2 regions of the Solibacillus sp. FSL R7-0682 genome follow, and region 2 is predicted to be linked to the other one. Evidence: riboswitches for the same ligand, from Rfam matches in the RefSeq annotation. Region 2 holds a riboswitch; the other holds the start of a gene.
What was found. Region 2 has a riboswitch for FMN ahead of ribE (riboflavin synthase). Riboswitches for the same ligand answer to the same signal wherever they lie in the genome.
Positions count from the first base shown of each region.

Region 1: another riboswitch for FMN. It lies ahead of MKZ17_RS13970 (ECF transporter S component); the one in region 2 lies ahead of ribE (riboflavin synthase).

Region 1 is NZ_JBBOUI010000001.1:2,748,269-2,754,678, reverse strand. Features, by position in the region: gene MKZ17_RS13985 (ATP-binding protein) at 1-980, shown strand, start outside; gene MKZ17_RS13980 (RNA polymerase sigma factor SigX) at 1,195-1,728, shown strand; gene MKZ17_RS13975 (hypothetical protein) at 1,725-2,939, shown strand; FMN riboswitch at 3,092-3,267, shown strand; gene MKZ17_RS13970 (ECF transporter S component) at 3,510-4,088, shown strand; gene brnQ (branched-chain amino acid transport system II carrier protein) at 4,523-5,857, shown strand; gene MKZ17_RS13960 (YitT family protein) at 5,911-6,410, opposite strand, start outside.
Region 2 is NZ_JBBOUI010000001.1:1,588,835-1,595,244, forward strand. Features, by position in the region: gene MKZ17_RS08090 (DUF4085 family protein) at 1-227, shown strand, start outside; gene MKZ17_RS08095 (sensor domain-containing diguanylate cyclase) at 433-1,404, shown strand; gene MKZ17_RS08100 (hypothetical protein) at 1,494-1,682, shown strand; FMN riboswitch at 1,806-1,941, shown strand; FMN riboswitch at 2,111-2,246, shown strand; gene ribE (riboflavin synthase) at 2,372-3,007, shown strand; partial or broken gene ribB (3,4-dihydroxy-2-butanone-4-phosphate synthase) at 3,020-3,604, shown strand; gene ribH (6,7-dimethyl-8-ribityllumazine synthase) at 3,645-4,109, shown strand; gene MKZ17_RS08120 (MBL fold metallo-hydrolase) at 4,251-5,102, shown strand; gene MKZ17_RS08125 (GNAT family N-acetyltransferase) at 5,202-6,023, opposite strand; gene MKZ17_RS08130 (sigma-70 family RNA polymerase sigma factor) at 6,199-6,410, shown strand, end outside.

The sequences.
Region 1 (6,410 bases), 1.2 Mb from region 2:
TGAGTGATGCTGTAATTACGTTTAACCGAGATAAAACAATTTTGCTGAGCAATCCACCAGCAGAGCGATTATTACAAAAATGGTTTGTTGCAAAGGGATTGGATAGTTCGAAGCCTATTCCGGAAGAGTTTTATCATATGTTGGATCATGTTTTAAATTTTGAAGACCATTTAGATGAGGAATTAGAGATCGGAAAATCCAATTATAGTATTTCCATTAACCCTCTTTATAGTGGGGATGCCATTCGTGGTGCTGTAGCTGTTATTCGCGATAAAACAGAGGAAACAAAGCTTGAAAAATTAAAATCTGATTTTATTGCCAATGTTTCTCATGAACTGCGTACGCCTATTGCAATGCTTCAAGGCTACTCAGAAGCAATAATCGATGGTGTCGTCACAACAGAAGAAGAGCGTAATGATATGATTCGAGTGATTTATGAAGAATCCCAGCGCATGGGAAGACTTGTTACAGATTTACTCGATTTGGCGCGTATGGAATCAGGACATATGACTTTATATAAAGAAAATGTTTCACTTGTTACAGTGATTGAACGTATGACGCAAAAATTTGGACAAGCTGCAAAAGAAAATCACGTTACTTTGCAGTTTGAAACGGATATTCCAGAGGATATGGAAATTCATATTGATGAAGATCGAATTGAACAAGTTTTAACGAATTTAATTGATAATGCTATTCGACATACGTCAGCTGAAGGTTTGGTAACAGTATCGATTCAGCAAAAGCAAAATTTTGCAAAAATACAAGTACAGGATACTGGCCAAGGAATTCCTCAAGACGATCTACCATACGTATTTGAGCGTTTTTATAAAGCAGATAAAGCGCGTACTCGCTCAAAGGGTGGTACAGGACTTGGTTTGGCGATTACTAAAAACATTGTTGAAGCTCATAAAGGAACAATTTCTGTTGACAGTGTCGAACAGCAAGGTACTACTTTTACATTTTATTTACCATTATCATAAAAATGTTTAATGAGGTACAATTTGGCACAGTGTATGACTTTTTACTATAATGGAAATATGCAAGGAGAGGGGAGTTGTCCTGTAAGTAATTACTTTCAGAGCAGCTCCTTTCTTCATATGTTGAGTAGATGAGCCTAACTAACTAATAATTATTTGCTGGTTTGTAACTTTTTTTGTTTTGAAACGACAAATTAATAGAACGGAGGTGGGATGGGTGCAACAATCCATATTCCATCGATTATACGACATGTATCATCAAGATGTTTTTAATTTTTTGTTTTATTTAGTGAAAAATCGTTCAGTTGCGGAAGATCTTTCGCATGAAGTATATATACGTGTATTGAAATCCTATGATCGATTTGAAGGGAAAAGTAGTGAAAAGACATGGCTATTCTCTATTGCCAAAAACGTAGCGATAGATCATTTTCGGAAGAAACAAATTCGAGATAAGCATGCGTTTACAGCATTTGATTGGGAGACAGAGCAACTTGTTTCACCGGTACCTTCACCTGAAGAGTATACGGAGCATAATGATCAATTGCAGCAAATATTAGTTGCATTAGAAGAATGTTCTGGAGATCAAAAAATGGTTGTCATAATGCGCTACATGCAAGAGTTATCGATACAAGAGACGGCAGAAGTGCTTGGTTGGACAATTGGTAAAGTTAAAACAACACAGCATCGAGCACTGAAAAACTTACGCCAAATACTTGATCGAAATAATGGAAAGGAGGCGAATTCATTATGAAAAAAGAGCATTGGGATGAGAGTGAGATTGAAAATTTATTAAAGCAGTCGCCAAAAGTTACAGACAATCGTTCCAAAGAGGAAGTTTTCCAGCGACTTTTAGATGAAGGTGCATTTAGTGAACAATCGCCTCAGCCACAAAAAAAAGTTGTTAAACCGAAAGGAATTCGCTGGACGCCATTAATTGCTTCTATTGCTTCGCTATTTTTAATTGTTGTATTTGCAAGACAGTTTATTGGTTCGTCAAATAATGTAGCACAGGATCAAGCAAGTGAGGCATTAACCGAAAGCTCTTTAAAAATGGCTGATAGCGCAGCGAAAAATGAACGATTGGCTTTGCCGGAAGAAGCCTCATCCTTTTCTCTGGATGAATCATTAGCTGCACATACGTTAGTATATGAGTCACAATTACAAGATGTAACGCTATTCACAATTGGCTTATCAGGTGATAATGCAGAAAGTGTACCAGTTAGTTTTTTAATTCCCAATGAAATTGTCAATGAAAAATTAGGAACGACAGCACCAACCAAGTTGCAGTTGTATGAAGCATTTGCTCCATTAATTGATGAAGAGGGGCGAGGTTTCAGAGAATTCCATCCTTTTAAGGGGAAATTCCTGGAAAAGGATGGAGAATTAGTTCATCAATTGCCTAAAGATCATCCATATGATACAAGTTTAGGGGCATTATCGAATTATACTGGTACCCTTATTGATACTTTTAGTGATGATTATGAGCAAGTGTATTTAGAAAACATGGATGGAGCAAGTATTGACCTTGATTATGTGGGCGAGGTGAAAGAGCCGATTTCGTTAAGAAGTTCGTCGGAAAAATATAATTATTATGCTTATCAAATGAGTACTGGCGCGGTCTATTTAAGTCCTAATTTTCGTATGAGCTATTCCACAGTGGAAGAAGCACTACAAAATATGACAACCGAAGCGAATGATATTTATCGAACAGTAATTTTGCCAAATGTAACTTACACAGTGAAGAGCGATAAGAATGTAGTTACTGTGAAATTTGATAATGAACTTGATTTACAACAATTTGATGCCATTGAAGTGATGCGTATGATCGAAGGGATATTAATGACAGCTGCCCAATTTGATCGACAAGTAAAGTTCGAACAAATTGTCCAAGAAGAGTGGAATGGCTTTAATTTTACAGGGCCATTAGATAAACCAATTGCAGCAAATATCTTTTATTATTAATAATTATAAATCATGGGGTTTCATCTTACGTAATGGTCGGAAGATGAAACCTTATCTATAAATTCAAATAAATTTACTAGGAATTGTATGCAATAGTCTTTACAATTCTTTTTTTTTATTTATAATAGGTAGTGTAACATAATTTAATATTGATTCATCTTCGGGGCAGGGTGTAATTCCCGACCGGCGGTAATAAAAGTGTCAACCTCTGACCATTCACTTGGAGGACGTTGCGTCAAAACTTTTCGAGCCCGCGAGCCACTTTGTGTGTGCAGGATTTGGTGTGATTCCAAAGCCGACAGTATAGTCTGGATGGGAGAAGATGAAGGTACGGTCGTCATTTTATGAAAAATGTCGTACGCTTGTAGTACAATAAAAATATCCTTTTGTATAAAGGCTTCTTTTGTATACAAAAAATAGGATGTTATAACTACAAATGTACGGATAGACCCTTATTTAAGTGTGCCTATTTCTCCCTTATGTAAATATTACATAAGGGTTTTTTCATGAAAATGGTATGTCCGTCCTTTCTTCTTGCGAGATAGAATCAGCAATGAGGAGAGATTTAGTATGAAAAAGAAAAGTTTAAAGTTACGTTCATTCGTAACAATCGGAATGCTAAGTGGGATTTCATTTGTATTAATGTTATTTAACTTCCCGTTACCGTGGTTTCCTGTCTTTTTACAAATCGATTTTAGTGATGTGCCTGCATTAATAGCGGCAATTACAATGGGACCGGTTGCTGGTATTTTAGTGGAACTTATTAAAAATATTTTAGATTGGGTATACACAGGAGCGCCTGAAGGGATTCCTGTAGGGCATTTAGCGAATTTTGCTACAGGTGTATTATTCATTTTACCTGCTTACTTCATCTATAAAAAAATTCCAACTGTAAAAGGTTTAATTATAGGCTTGGTTGCGTCAACTGTTGTGATGTCAGTCGGTATGGCAGCGTTAAATTATTTAGCATTTTTACCTATGTATACGTATCTATTAGGAATGCCAGAATTCGATATGTATGAAACAGTTATATTAGGTATTTTACCATTCAATCTTATTAAAGGAATTATGATGCTAGTTATTGTCACGATGATTTACCGTACAATGCGTGTGTGGATTGAAAATCAGCGTCGTCAATATATTGCATAATGAATATATAGTAGGAGCTGCACTATGAATACGTGTATTCACAGTGCAGCTCTTTTTTTGGGTTCTATAATATTTGTTGGGGTATCTATTCAATTTGTGCTATATGAATATCCCAGGATTAAAAGGTTTAATCTTAGAAAATTGTGAGCCCGCGGAAAGCGTCCGCCCGTAATGGAAATCAACGGACTTGTTTAGAAAAAAACAAAAAGGTAGTGCCAATTAATGAATCATTATGACATTACCCCAACATTTGACTTAGAACCTTTTTTTGAAATAGTAGATTTTCGGTAATATTCTGAATAAAAATTTCATTATTAAAGATTTGCTATTGTTTTCACTTTAATTGCCTGTTATCATATTGTCTATTGTTGTGAAAAATCGATATATTTCGTCAATACTCAACAAAGAAATTTTTCATCTTAGGAGAGACGACAATGGATAAAAAAATACCATTTTCAACGTATGCGGTAATTGGTACGATGCTGTTTGGGATGTTTTTTGGAGCGGGTAACTTAATTTTTCCAATCCAAATGGGTCAACTTGCAGGTACAAATTATTCGCTAGCACTATTTGGTTTTTTAGTAACGGCGATTGGATTGCCGTTTTTAGGAATTTTAGCAATAGGCTTATCAGGGAGCAATGGTTTACGAGATTTAGCGAGTCGAGTGCACCCAGTATTTGGTGTCATCTTTGCCTTAGCACTCTATTTAACAATTGGTCCGTTTTTTGCAATTCCACGTACGGCAACGGTGCCGTTTGTTGTAGGATTTGAACCGTTTATTGACCCATCGCAGGCGAAAATATGGCTCGCCGTATTTAGCTTTATATTCTTTGCTATTGTCTTTTATTTTTCGCTAAATCCAGCGAAAATTATGGATTATATCGGAAAATATTTAACCCCAGCATTTTTAATTTTTTTATTTATATTAATTGCTGTTAGTTTGTTTTCACCGATGGGTAATTTCGTTGAGCCTGTAGGCAGTTATATAAATGAAGCGTTTATGACGGGCTTTAAAGAAGGCTATAACACAATGGATGCCCTTGCTTCCCTTGCGTTCGGTATTATCGTCATTAATGCAATAAAAAGAACAGGAATCACAGATAAAAAGGAAATTGCTAAAGCAACTTGGAAATCAGGTATTTTTGCGATGGCCTTAATGATGTTAATATACGGGCTTATTGCCTATATGGGCGCATCAAGTGTAACAGCAATAGGTACATATGATAATGGGGGTCAAATCTTTGCTGCCGTAGCTGATCATTATTTCGGGTCATACGGTGCGATTTTATTAGCGATTATTATTGTATTAGCTTGTTTGAAAACGAGTATTGGTTTAATTACTGCTTGTAGTGAATTTTTTAATGAAGTGTATCCGAAAATCAGCTATAAAACTTTCGTTGTAGTACTTTGTATTGTATCGTTTACTATTGCTAACTTTGGCTTAACGAATATTATAACATTTGCTATTCCTGTTTTAATGTTCTTATATCCATTAGCAATTGTATTAATTTTACTTGCATTAGCTGGACCGCTGTTTAGAAACAAACAGTTAGTCTTTGCAACGGCGATTTTATTTACGTTCTTTATTAGTATTATTGATGGATATAATGCATTAATTGACAGTGTACCTGCCTTCGAAATAGGTTTTTTATCATCAATTGCTGAATTTTATAAAGAATTTTTACCTTTATATTCGATTGGGTTAGGTTGGATTGTTCCTGCTCTCGTAGGAGCTATTATTGGGATAATTATTCCATCGAAAAAGTAATAAATGCGGTAGCGGCACAAAATATTGTGCTGCTACCGCATTTATGTTTGAACTTAATGGACGTCTCTCTTTTGGAAGTTACCACCTTTAACTTCGACAACTTCATAAATCGTTACGAAAGCGTTCGGATCGATTTCGCGGATGATTGCCTTCATTTTACTTTCTTCCATTCGGTTGATGACGCATGTAATTTCTTTAAATTCTTGGTTTGAATAAGCACCTTGTACCGTATTGAACGTTGCGCTACGACCTAAACGATCGCGAATTGTTTCGACCATTTCTACTGGCTCAACTGTGATAATTTTAAATGTTTTAGAGCCACTTAAACCTTCTTCCACAATGTGTATTACTTTTGAAGCGATAAAGTAAGCAATTGCAGAAAGTAAGGCCCCTTTAAAGCCGAATACTAAAGATACAACAATGAATACGAAGAAATTTAAAAATAAGATTAAATCACTTGTTCCAAATGGTAGCTTTCTAGATAGTAAAACAGCGAGCATATCGATTCCATCTAATGCTCCACCGTTACGAAGCGCTAACCCCATTCCTAGCC
Region 2 (6,410 bases):
TAGAACAGTTAGAGGAAGCCGCGTTAAGTGATGATCAAGTGTTGCGAATCCGTGCCTTTAATACGATGTTTGAGCTAGGTGAAGAGGCAGCACATATAGTGAATCGAGTATTAACCAATATAAAGGTACCGGAACATGAGCAGATACTAATGGAGATTACAGCAAGCCATTTCAAAAATTTGGATTTATTAGGAGAAGAAGCAAAAACAAGATGGTTGCTTGAATAAAGGATTTCATTACCAAATTAAACCATTAAGTGACTTTAAACACATTTAATAGTAAAATAAGGAAAATAAATAAGTAATATTGACCTATAAACAAAAGAAATGTATTATTGAATTATTGCAAGAATATTTCGGTAATATTGAATCATCTTACCCTTTATTGTAAATGATAGTATTGCAAAAATAATTTAAAAGGGGCAAGCATGAGATGAAGTGGATTTATTTTATTTTTGGACTAATAGCTGGTGTTGTATTCATGCAGTGCTTTAGGAAAATTAGAAAATATAATAAAAACGTAGGCTTTGTTACAGAAAGTGCAATTTTAAAACTTGCTGAAAGTTCAAAAGATATTATTTATTATTACCAAGTGCACCCGGACTACGGACATAAATACATGAGTCCTTCCGTTGAATGTTTTTTAGGTGAAGGTATGCAACAACGATTATTTACTGAGCCGTATTTAATCTTTGAACGTATTCATCCTAAAGATTATGATATTCTTTTAAGTAAATTAAATGGTACAATAGATTATTCAAAGGCAATTAAACAGCGTATTCGTGATAATGACGGGAATTATAAATGGTTTGAGGAACACGCAACCCCGGTATATGAAAATGGAGAGCTGATCGCCGTACAGGGAATTCTAAGGAATATTGATGAAAAGGTCCAGTTAGAGCAAGAATTAAATTATAAATTATATCATGACTCATTAACGAATATTTATAATCGTGATTTCTTTGAAAAATTAATGGATACATATAATACGATCGAAAATACGTCCATTGCGATAATTTTATGTGATTTAGATGATTTAAAAATGATTAATGATACAAAAGGTCATAAAAGTGGGGATCATTTAATTCAGGAAGCAGCAAAGGTACTCGATCAATTTAGTACGGATTGTCTATTCGTATCGAGAATTGGTGGGGATGAATTTGCGATAATTATGCCTAATGTCGATCAAAATCAGGTAGAGGACTTATGTACACGCATTGTAGAGCAATTACACTACTATAACGACAGCCAGCCATCCTTCAAACTTCGTATGTCAATGGGCTTTGCACATAGTCAGCAATCTGTTGGTGAAATGGATCGTTTATTTGTGGAAGCCGATGGAAAAATGTATGAACAAAAGAGGAATAGGAAACAAAGTAACGATAGGCTCCTATCTTTCGATTAAAATACAGCGTATGTTTAGTTATCTTTTACAAATATGCATGAATCCGTATATACTGTATTCATAATAAAATTGGACAGGGGGAATACAAAATGACTGAAAATCATGAAGCACCAAAAAAGAAAATGAGTTTGCAAGATTTAGTAAAGCAACAGCTTGAAAATAAAAAAAATAATGGAGCAAATAATAAAAACAATTTAAAGGGCGATACATCAACGAAAAAGATGAAAAGCCAACAATCGAAAAAAACAAGCAACACGCGCCGTAAAATGGGCGTGTAAAACATGTGACATGCTAAAAGGAAATCTTATAGCATGTTTTTTTATTAAAACCAATGCTTTGGTCATTTCACAAATTTTACTTTTTCTTTTACAAGTTTATGATACAATAATGACGAATTGAATAAATTCCTTCGGGGTCGGGTGAAATTCCCAATCGACGGTGATGAGAAATTCTCTAAGCCCGTGAGCCACTTTTAGTGTGCAGGATTTGGTGCAAGTCCAAAGCCGACAGTTACAGTCTGGATGGGAGAAGGAGCAGGCAAGCATTTTAACCAATTGTTAAATGTTTAATTTGGCATACATATTAGAAGTAGGCCAAATTTGTAGTATCTTTTTGTGCGAAAATTTTGCAACAAAGAGGTCTATTTGTGTTGCATATAATCCCTTCACCCCAGTGAAAGGGATTTTTTTCATTTCAAAAATTAATAGATTTCCTTCGGGGTCGGGTGAAATTCCCAATCGACGGTGAGGAGGTATTCTCTAAGCCCGTGAGCCACTTTTAGTGTGCAGGATTTGGTGTGAGTCCAAAGCCGACAGTTATAGTCTGGATGGGAGAAGGAAGCAGTGCAAGTAGACTTTGAAAAAAATTTACGTTCAAAAGTCTTATTTGACGATGCCAATTTTACCTCTCATCAAACTCCGAACCTTATGCTCGGGGTTTTTTTATTTTAAAAAGAGGTGAGAAAAAGATGTTTACCGGAATTATTGAAGAAATAGGAACCGTGACGCAAATGCGCCTATCCAGGCAAGCAATGGAACTATCAATTCAAGCTACGAAAATTTTAGAAGATGTAAAGTTAGGAGACAGCATCGCAGTAAATGGTGTTTGTCTAACAGTCATCAATTTTACGAAGGGTGAGTTTACTGTTGATGTTATGCCTGAAACGATCAAGTCAACGAGTATCCAAAGCCTGCGAATGGGCTCAAAAGTAAATCTTGAACGCGCAATGTCTTTACAAGGACGCTTTGGTGGACATATCATATCAGGCCATGTAGATGGGATAGCGACCATTTTACGAAAAAGACCAGTGGAAAATGCGGTGTACGTAGATTTAATGATGGAGAAGTCACTGCTTAACAACTGCATTTTAAAAGGGTCCATTACGATTGACGGAACAAGCTTAACGATTTTTGATTTGTCTGATTCAACAATTACGGTGTCATTAATTCCACACACTTATAAAGAATCCATTCTCGGCATAAAAAGGGTCGGAGAAATCGTCAATATTGAAACGGATTTGATTGGCAAATATGTAGAAAAGCATATAGCGAATCGAGGAACGGCGAATATTACGAAAGATTTTCTACAACGAAACGGATTTTAAGGAGAGGTTGAAATGAACACAATAGATGAGGCAATTTTATCACTTAAAAAAGGTGAAATAATCATCGTTGTCGATGATGAAAATCGTGAAAACGAAGGTGATTTTGTTGTGCTAGGTGAACATGCGACACCGCAAAATATTAATTTTATGGCTGTACATGGACGTGGTTTAATTTGTACACCCATTTCTGAAAAAGTTGCAACAAGCTTGGCGTTGACGCCGATGGTTGAGCGTAATACGGATGCTCACCAAACAGCCTTTACAATTAGTATTGACCATCAATCGACAACAACAGGTATTAGTGCCTTTGAACGTTCGGCAACGATTTTAGCGATGCTTGATAAACAGTCAAAACCAACAGATTTTCACCGACCAGGTCATGTGTTTCCGCTAATTGCAAAAGATGGAGGGGTACTGAAGCGTCGCGGCCATACAGAGGCTAGTATTGATTTAGCACGTTTAAGCAATTCACAAGAGGTAGCAGTTATTTGTGAAATTTTAAAGGATGATGGGACGATGGCTCGATTACCTGAGCTTGAGCAAATTGCTGAAAAACACAATATGAAATTAATATGTATCGACCACTTAGTCACATATATTCAAACAAAATTCCAACAAGTTTAAAGGAGCAATCAACATGGGACAAATTTTTGAAGCACAATTAGTAGGCACAGACTTAAAAATTGGGATTGTCGTAGGACGATTTAATGAATTTATTAATGATAAATTACTGAGCGGCGCATTAGATGGTTTAAAGCGTCATGGAGTAGATGAAAATAATATTGATATCGCTTGGGTACCTGGAGCATTTGAAGTTCCGTTCATCACGAAAAAAATGGCGGAATCTTCAAAATATGATGCTGTAATAGGTCTTGGAACTGTCATTCGTGGCGCAACTACACATTATGATTATGTTTGCAATGAAGCAGCAAAAGGCATTGCAAAAGTAGGTTTAGATACAGGAGTACCAATAATTTTTGGCGTTGTCACAACAGAAAATATCGAGCAAGCAATCGAGCGAGCAGGTACAAAAGCTGGAAATAAAGGCTATGATAGTGCTATTTCAGCGATAGAAATGGCAAATTTGAATCGAATGTTTTAATTTGTTAATTAATAACAATTGTTGAAAAATGATGTAACGTATATATGATCTAATGTAAGAAATGTCATTTAGTCAAATAAATTTTAAATTTAGAGAGATAATAATCCTGATTGTATTTTTTACTTTACAGGAGGAAAAGAAATGGATCAGGAAATGAACTACGGTAGTGATTATAAATATGTTCCGGCAACTACAATTAATAGTGGTCGAGGGGAAGAAGTATTACCAGATATATTTTACTATACAATTCAAATTTCGAATATTTGCTTAGTGGGAGAGCAAAACACACAGGACTTTGTATTAGTTGATGCCGGCATGCCGGATTCTGCAGATCAAATTATTGCGATTACTGCTGAACGATTTGGTACAAAGAGTCGTCCTAAAGCAATTATTTTAACCCATGGGCATTTTGATCATGTAGGCGCATTAATTGAATTAGTGAGGCATTGGGAAGTACCTGTGTATGCCCATAAGCTAGAAATGCCCTATTTAACTGGGGAAAAAAGCTACCCTGAGCCGGATTCCACTGTAGAAGGTGGACTTATGGCAAAAATGGCACCATTTTTTCCACATGAACCAATTAATTTAGGCGATTATATTCATACTTTGCCGGAAGATGGTACTGTACCACATATGCCAGATTTTAAATGGATTCATACACCTGGACATACACCGGGACACATTTCATTATTTAGAGAAAAGGACGGGACTTTAATTGCGGGAGATGCATTTGTAACCGTAAAACAGGACTCCCTTACAAAAGTATATTTGCAGACACAAGAAATTAACGGTCCCCCAAAATATTTTACACCAGATTGGATCGCATCGAGGGAGTCTGTCATGAAACTAGAGGCACTAAAGCCAGAAGTTGCTGTCACAGGTCATGGTATTCCGATGTCTGGACAACAGCTAGCAGAAGGATTAGAAAAATTAGTGAAGAATTTCGACAACTTGGCCATTCCCGATCACGGAAAGTATGTAGATCGAAACTAATTAAATATAAAGCACTTTAAAATAGTAATGCTGTTTATCAATCAAAACGGGAAACCCGAAAACTAAGGTTTCCCGTTTCATTTTATGCGCTTAATTATTCTACTTTTCAACCCATATTGCCTTCGTATAAGCTATACTTAATCCCGCTCTTTCCATATTATTTTGGCTGACAGAGCCGTATTTTGCCTGTCCTACAACGAATTCGCATTCCTGTCTAGTCGCTTCCTGAATACGCTGCTTTATTAATGCACTTTGAATTCCTTTGTTTCTTAAGCCCGGTATCGTAGCTGCTGCGGCTAAATTCGCGATTCCATTTTGAATAAATAAAACACCTATTCCAACAGGTTCGTCTTCATAGGTAGCTATATAAAATGTCCAGTTTTGATTATTAAAAAGGATTTTATTATTTTTAGCTATTCCACTTTTTAAAAACGTTGGCATTTGAAAACCTTTCGTATATATATCTGCAAAAGTATCAAATTCCTGTTCTTTTAACTTTCGGATAATAATTCCTGAATTATGTATGGCAATCATTTCGTTTAGATTATTTTTAAGTGATGCGTAAAGTGTTGAATGAAAATCGTTGTGGAAAAGACCTGTTTCATTTAAGCGAGATAGTAATTTTGAAGATGTATGTGCTGGTGTTAATTCAAAACGAGCTGGAATTTCTTTTTGTTTGTAAAATTGTATAATGTGTTCGATTTGTTCTTCATCACCCTGTTTTAAACCTTTTACTGTATTAAAGGAAGGACCAGGCATGTTCTTTGCTGAAAATGCAGTAGCATGTCCAAACTTTTTAATTTCTACCTCCATCGGATTACCTTCTATTTTTTGAATCTCCGTAAGTCTTGAGGTTAAAGCATCAACCTCAGAATTTTCCAGCCTTTCTGCTAATTCTAGATTTAGTACTTTTAAATTCATCCTGCCTACCCCCGCTTTAAAATTCAGTGTATATATAACTGTTTCGATAGTCCACTTCAATTATCCTCCAAAATCCAATTTAGCGTGCCCTCGAATATTAAGTGTAAAGAAATTTTTTATACGGCAAACTTTTTTGTTAGTGTTACGTTTATAGTGTAAGAAAGGAAGTGAGTCTTTGGGTGAACAACTGGATTTGAATGAAGTGATGGAGCTGCACACGGAACGGCTTCTTCGAGTAGCCTTTTATTATACAAAAAATATACAAACTGCTGAGGATATCGTGCAGGATGTTTTCATTAAGTTTTATGAAGTCTATGAACATTACGAAGAGCGGGGTGAATTACAAGCATATTTAACACGCATGACGATTAATAAATGTAAAGATTA